Regions from separate parts of the Streptomyces sp. NPDC030838 genome, predicted to be linked through region 1. Evidence: riboswitches for the same ligand, from Rfam matches in the RefSeq annotation. Region 1 holds a riboswitch; each other region holds the start of a gene.
The links. Region 1 has a riboswitch for cyclic di-AMP ahead of ACZ42A_RS10895 (transglycosylase family protein). Riboswitches for the same ligand answer to the same signal wherever they lie in the genome.

Region 1 (2,256 bases):
ACGCGGTTGGCAGGCCGCGGGTGTGGCTCTGCGAGATGAGCCTAACCGGCTCCCGCCGATCGGCCAGCCGGACGCCCACCCCGTGGACGGAACCGAGAGTAAATTGTTTCCGAACGGAACAAAGACGGTTCCGGAAAAACGCCGTCGGAAAAGCCCCCGCCCCGGCGCGTACGGGGGACACGCGCCGGGGCGGGGAGTCTGCGGGGCTCCGCGGCTTACTTCAGGTGCAGCTGCTGGCCGGGGTAGATGACGTCGGCGTCGTCGACGATGTCCTTGTTCAGCTCGAACAGCTTCTGCCAGCCGCCCTCGACGCCGTGCTCCTCGGCGATGGAGCTGAGGCTGTCGCCCTCGACCACCTTGTACTCGCCGTCGCCCTTCTCGACCTTCTCGCCGGTCGGGGTGGTGACGGTCTTCTCGGCCTTCTGGGTGGCGGCCGGGCGCTCGGCGGAGCGGGAGGCGGCCTGCTCCTCGGTCTCACGGTCGGCGGTGGCGCTGCCGCTGTCGCCGGTGGAGGCGGTGCCGCCGTTGTACGGGGTGTTCGACAGGCCGGTGCCGCAGTGCGGCCAGGCGCCCTTGCCCTGGCCCGCGAGGACCTTCTCGGCGATGGCTATCTGCTGCTCCTTGGTGGCCTGGTCGGCGGTGGCGGCGTACTGCGTGCCGCCGTACGCGGCCCAGGTGGAGGCGGAGAACTGCAGACCGCCGTAGTAGCCGTTGCCGGTGTTGATGGACCAGTTGCCGCCGGACTCGCACTGGGCGACGGTGTCCCACTCGGAGGCGGTGGCGGCGGAGGCGTTGCCGGCCGCCATCAGCGGGGCGGCGACGGCGGCGGCACCGGTGACGCCGACGGCGGCGATGACGCGAGCGGTCTTGGACGGACGACGGTGCTTGCCCTTGCCGGAAAACAGCATGGATCGATCCCCTCACCGACGCCTGCGAGGTGAGCTGTCGGGTTCGGGCCGGTTGAGTTGCCCGGCCGCGGCCCTCGCGGGCTGCGGCTTCACCCCAAGCCGGTTCCGGCGTCGAGTCTCCTCAACTGCCGGGCCCGGCACTTACCTTGGGTCCCCCGCTCCTGCCTGCGGCGCTTGACGCGACGACTGTTCCCGGGCGGCCGCTGGCAGGATTCGGCGTTGCGGCAGCCGGGGCTCGCGGTGACGAGCGGCCTTGACCGTAGCCACGCGATCCGCGGAATTTCAAAGACGATCAGGTCTTCTGAGACCTATCTCTCACCGCGTTTATAACGGACATTTAGCCCGAACCGTGACGCGAACTCCCGCTACTTTTCGACCGGTTCGACCCCTACCTCAAGGGTCTGACCGGGGATGATGAGGTCGGGGTCGGCGCCGACGGTCGCCTTGTTCTCGGCATAGAGCGCGGACCATCCGCCCTGCAGCTCAAGGGAGTCGGCGATGCCCCAGAGGCTGTCGCCGGCGCGCACCGTGTACGTGCCGTCGGCCGCGTCGCGCGCGGCGGCGGCGTCACGGGAGGCGTGACGGCCGGAGGATTCGGCCGTACGGCTGTCCGCGGCGTCCTCCTCGGCGCTGTCGCCGCGGTGGCGGCCGGTGCCGGTGGAGCCGGTGTCGGTGGCGCCCGAAGACGGGGCGTTCTGGCCCGACTTGTCCGAGTCGTCGTTCTTGGTGGTGGCCGCGGGAGAGCTCTCAGCCCCCTGGGACTCGCCCGACGACGCACCGTTGGAGGTGTCGGGAGAGGGCGAAGTCGTGGCAGAACCGGACGATTCGGCACCTTCCGAGGTTTCGGAGGAACCGGCGCTATCGGAGGATTCCGAGGAAGGAGATGATTCCGGCGAGTCGGACAAGCCGGACTCGGGCGTCTCGGGCGTCGCCTCGGGGGTGGCCGCCGCACCCGACGCCGCGTCAGCCGCCAGACCGGTGTCGACGCCGGCCGGCGCGGAGTCACCGTCGAGGCCGGCGAGCAGACCGCAGGTGGGCCAGGCCGCCACACCCTCGGCGGCGAGGATTCTCTCGGCGACGGCTATCTGCTGCGAACGGCTGGCCACGTCGGGGCTCTCGGCGTAGTCCAGACCGCCGTACTTCACCCAGTTCTCCTGGGAGATCTGCAGGCCGCCGTAGTAGCCGTTGCCGTTGTTCGCGCTCCAGGAGCCGCCGCTCTCGCACTCCGCGACCCTGTCCCAGGTCACCCCGCTGGCGGCGCTCGCGCTGGTCGCGCCGAGGAGCGGGATGGCGATGGCGGAACCGGTCACTCCGGCCGCGACGATGAGGGCCGGGGCCTGGCGGGGGC
Region 2 (2,256 bases), on a different contig from region 1:
ACCTCGAGGTCGGAGGAACCGAGTTTGCGCAGAGAAGTCATGCTCAGCGTCAACACACCCTCCGGAACGCCCTATTCCGTGAACCGGCAGCCCTGACGTCGGGGGGTTGCCGTCAGGACCGCCGGGGATCGGGGAGAGCCGGGCTCAGCCGGGCGTCAGGGCGTGAGGCCCTTGCTCCGCAGCCAGCTCAGCGGGTCCAGCGCGCCGCCGTCGCCGGTGTGCACCTCCAGGTGCAGATGCGCCCCGGTCACATTGCCGGTCGCGCCCACGCGCCCGATGACGTCCCCGGTGTTGACCTTCTGGCCCACGCTGACGTTGATCGACGACTGGTGGGCGTAGAGGATCTCGGTGCCGTCGTTCAGGGTGAGAACGGTCCGGTAGCCGTACGCGCCGCCCCAGCCGGCCTCGGTGATGGTGCCGGAGTGCACCGCCTTGATGAGGGTGCCGGTGGGCGCGGCGAAGTCCAGGCCGGTGTGGTAGCCGGAGGACCACAGGGCGCCGGCCTGCCCGTAGGTGGAGGTGATGGTGTACGAGGAGGTCGGCAGCGTGAACTGCTTGGCCAGCTCGGCCAGCCGCTCGGCCTCGGCCTTCCTGCGGGCCTCCTCCTCCGCCTCCTTCTTCGCGGCGGCGGCCTTGGCCTCGGCCTCCTTCTCCGCCTTGGCGGCGGCCTCCGCGGCCTCCTTCTCGGCGGCGGCCAGCGCCTCCGCGGCGGCCTTGGACTCGGCCTGGTCCTGCTGCTGCTCGGCCTGCGCCATGATGCGGGCGCGCAGCGCCTCGCCGGCGTCGGTGGTGCCCTGCGCGGTGTCGGTGGCGGTGACGCCGAGGCTGCTGAGCGGGGTGGCGGTGGTCTCGGCGGTGTCGGTGTCGTCGGAGATCAGCGAGCCGACGTTCGGCAGGTCGGGCATCGAGATGGACACCGGCGGCTTGCCGGTCTGCGCGGTGGCCATGCCGCCCGCGCCGACGGCGGCTATGACACCGACGCCCAGGACGGTGGAGCTGCGGGCGAGTCCGCCGCCGCGCTGCTTGGTGACACGATGCCGGCCGCGTACGGGGCGAATGGATTCCGCGGTGGGGTTCCACTCCTCCCACGGGCCCTCGTCGGTGCGCTGATCGCCGTACACGAAGGTGTCGGCGGGGTCGGCGGTGCGCTGGCCGGGCACGAACGGGGCCCCGGGGGCAGGCCGGTTGGACGCCACGTGGGCGTACTCCTTTCCTTCCTTCTCGCCTACCGGGTTAGCTGACGGGTTCGGAGCAGGAAGGTCTCCTACGCGCGTAAATCAGCCGTGCCGCACACGACTTTCAGCCGTGCGGACCCGACCCCTTACGCCCGATTCACCCCAAGGTGGTGGTTCCCCGGTTCCCTACGGGATTCGGCGCGTGCGCACGGAGCCGCCTCTTGTGACGGCTGGGACGACCGCGCTGCGTTATCGGACGTTAATAGAACCGGGGGGTGATTTCCAAGCGGTTCCGCTTGATCATTACGGTCACCCGGGTGGACGTACACCTCATGAGCGGCGAAAATCGGGCGAGTTGACCCGCACTCAGAAACACTTCAGCAGCGTCCCGGTTTTTGATGGTGACTCAGATGTTATGCGGAGTGGGGTCGCCCACTTACTCCCCGTGACGTCTCCGCGCACAGATGCGCTTCGAGGACGGAAAAGCACTCAGGGCCGGAATCCATCTCCATGGATTCCGGCCCTGAGCCTTCAGTAGCGGGGACAGGATTTGAACCTGCGACCTCTGGGTTATGAGCCCAGCGAGCTACCGAGCTGCTCCACCCCGCGTCGGTGATTCCAGTGTACGCCATGCGCGGGACGCTTCGCGCCAGGGTTTGTCTCCGCCTCGCCGATCAGCCGGCGCTGAGTTCCGTGAGGTCGGCCAGCGGCAGGGTGTGCTGGGTCTGAAGGACCTTGGCGCGCAGGTAGCGGACGTTGTGGGCGGTGGTGAAGACACCGGTCGGGACACGGTCACGGACGCCGACACCCAGAGCGCGCAGCTGCTCGGCCTTGTCCGGGTTGTTGGAGAGCAGGTCCAGCTCGGTGACGCCGAGGGCGGTGAGCATCTGGGCGGCGGCCGTGTAGTCGCGGGCGTCCTCGGGAAGGCCGAGGGCCAGGTTGGCCTCGTAGGTGTCGAGCCCCTGGTCCTGGAGGGCGTACGCGTCGAGCTTGTTGTACAGCCCGATGCCGCGGCCCTCCTGCCGGAGGTACAGCAGAACGCCGCCGCGCTCGGCGATCCGCTCGACCGCCTCGCGCAGCT
Region 3 (2,256 bases), on a different contig from region 1:
GCCAAACGCGCTCCCTCCTACGCGCGCCTCAGGCCGGGCGCACCACGCTGTGGATCGACGACTCGCCGTCGTAGTAGATCGACTCCTCGCGGACGTACGCCCCGGGCTTCGGCGCGTGGATCATCATCCCGTTGCCGATGTAGATGCCGACGTGGGTGACGTCGTCGTAGAAGAAGACCAGGTCACCGGGCTGGGCCGCGGCGAGGGAGACCGTGGTTCCGGCGTTCACCTGGTCGTAGGTGGTGCGCGGGAGGGTGACGCCGGCGGCCTTCCAGGCGGCCTGGGTGAGGCCGGAGCAGTCGTAGGAGCCGGGGCCGGTGGCGCCCCAGACGTACGGCTTGCCGATCTGGGCGCGGGCGAAGGTGATCGCCTTCTCGGCCTTGGCGGCGTACGTGGAGTCGGCCGGGGTGGAGGTCTCGCCGGTGCTGCCCGAGGAGGACGACGAGCCGCCGGTCTCCTCCTGCGCGGCCTCCTGGGCGGCCTCCTGGCGGGCCTCCTCCTGCCGCCGCTGCTCCTCCGCCTGCTGCCGGGCCAGCTCCGCGGCCTTGCGCGCCGCCTCCTCCTGCTCGCGCTTCTCGATCGCCGCGAGCCGCGCCTTCTCCTCGGCGGTCAGCTGCGACAGCAGCTCCCGCGCGGTGGCGAGCTTCTTCTGGACGGTCGCCTTGGCCGTCTTCAGATCGGTCTGCGACTCGGTGAGCGTCCGAAGGCTCTCGGAGGCCTCCTGGCGCTTCTTCATCGTCTCGGACTGCTGGGCGAAGTAGTCGTCGACCGCGTCCTTCTGCCGGCTGGTCAGCCGGTCCATCAGCTGCGTCCGGTCGAGGTAGTCCTGCGGCGAGTCCGCGAGCAGGAAGGTCGCGGTGTCGGACAGGGCGCCGCCGGTGCGGTACTGGGCCGCGGCGTAGGTCCCCAGCTCCTCGCGTGCCTCGTTGAGCTTCTGCGCGCGCCGGGCCACGTCGTCCAGGAGGGTGTCGACGCGCTTGCGCTGCTTCGCGGTCCTCTCCTTGACCGCGTTGTACTTCTCGGTCGCCGACTCGGCCTGGCGGTAGAGATCGTCGACCTTCTTCTCGACCTCCTCCAGGCTCGGCTTGTCGTCGGTCGACGGGGCGGCGTCGGCGGTCTGCGAGAGCAGGGCCACGGAGGTGAGGGCGGCGGTGGCGAGGGCGGGGTTGCGTATGCCGGCCACGCGCGGGGTGGGACGCGACTTGCGGTGCGACGCCAAGGGAGGCGACTCCTTCCATCGGCCCGCCTACCGGGTTAGCTGTCGGGTTCGGGCGGGTCGTTCGGAAGGGTTGCCCTACGGTCCCTCCCCCAAGAGGAGGGCCGATTCACCCCAGAGTCGGTTGGGTCCCCGGCTCCGGCCGCCGTGGGGGCGCCGGACTCGGCGGAGGCCGCGCGGCCCGGCGACGTTCGCCGGTGGGGGTCGTTCGGCCTGCCCGGCACGGTAGCCAACTCGTGTGGCTGCTGTGAAGGTTGGTGGGTGATATGCCCGATACATTTTCGTGACCTTTCGAAAGGTGTAGCTCGCCGTCGCCGAGCCTGAGCGGCGCGTGGCCGCCGGTGCCGGCTGTGATGTTCTCCGGGCGGCCCTCGGTTGTCAGTGGGGCGCCCTAGACTCGGAGAGCGATGAGCAGCCTCTTTGACGACAGCTTCCTGGCGGACCTCCAGGCCCCGCGGGCCCATGCGGAGGAGCCCCCGCCGCCGCCCGAGGACGAACACGTACCGGAGCCGATTCCGGACGATCTGTTCGGCGGGAAGTTCGACCTGCCCCCGGACCGGGACGAGTACTACCGCGACGGCGCCCCGCGCCCGGCGGTGGACTCGGCCGCGCTCCTGGAGGGGCTGAACGAGAACCAGCGCGCCGCCGTCGTCCACTCCGGCTCCCCCCTGCTCATCGTGGCCGGCGCCGGCTCCGGCAAGACCCGTGTGCTCACCCACCGCATCGCCTACCTGCTGGCCGAGCGGGGCGTGCACCCGGGGCAGATCCTCGCGATCACCTTCACCAACAAGGCCGCGGGCGAGATGAAGGAGCGCGTGGAGCAGCTGGTGGGCCCGCGCGCGAACGCGATGTGGGTGATGACCTTCCACAGCGCGTGCGTGCGCATCCTGCGCCGGGAGAGCAAGAAGCTCGGCTTCACCTCGTCGTTCTCGATCTACGACGCCGCCGACTCCAAGCGCCTGATGGCCCTGGTCTGCCGCGATCTGGACCTGGACCCCAAGCGCTTCCCGCCCAAGTCCTTCAGCGCCAAGATCAGCAAC

Region 2: linked by a shared signal. The riboswitch ahead of ACZ42A_RS13250 (M23 family metallopeptidase) and the one ahead of ACZ42A_RS10895 (transglycosylase family protein) in region 1 are both predicted to bind cyclic di-AMP.
Region 3: linked by a shared signal. The riboswitch ahead of ACZ42A_RS08875 (C40 family peptidase) and the one ahead of ACZ42A_RS10895 (transglycosylase family protein) in region 1 are both predicted to bind cyclic di-AMP.

What each region holds. Positions count from the first base shown of each region.
Region 1 is NZ_JBVIED010000003.1:91,467-93,722, forward strand. It holds gene ACZ42A_RS10895 (transglycosylase family protein) at 216-908, opposite strand; cyclic di-AMP (ydaO/yuaA leader) riboswitch at 913-1,091, opposite strand; gene ACZ42A_RS10900 (LysM peptidoglycan-binding domain-containing protein) at 1,274-2,256, opposite strand, start outside.
Region 2 is NZ_JBVIED010000004.1:17,940-20,195, forward strand. It holds gene ACZ42A_RS13245 (aldo/keto reductase) at 1-41, opposite strand, end outside; gene ACZ42A_RS13250 (M23 family metallopeptidase) at 156-1,196, opposite strand; cyclic di-AMP (ydaO/yuaA leader) riboswitch at 1,208-1,386, opposite strand; tRNA gene ACZ42A_RS13255 (tRNA-Met) at 1,711-1,784, opposite strand; gene ACZ42A_RS13260 (GTP cyclohydrolase II) at 1,850-2,256, opposite strand, start outside.
Region 3 is NZ_JBVIED010000002.1:400,670-402,925, reverse strand. It holds gene ACZ42A_RS08875 (C40 family peptidase) at 29-1,219, opposite strand; cyclic di-AMP (ydaO/yuaA leader) riboswitch at 1,228-1,394, opposite strand; gene pcrA (DNA helicase PcrA) at 1,624-2,256, shown strand, end outside.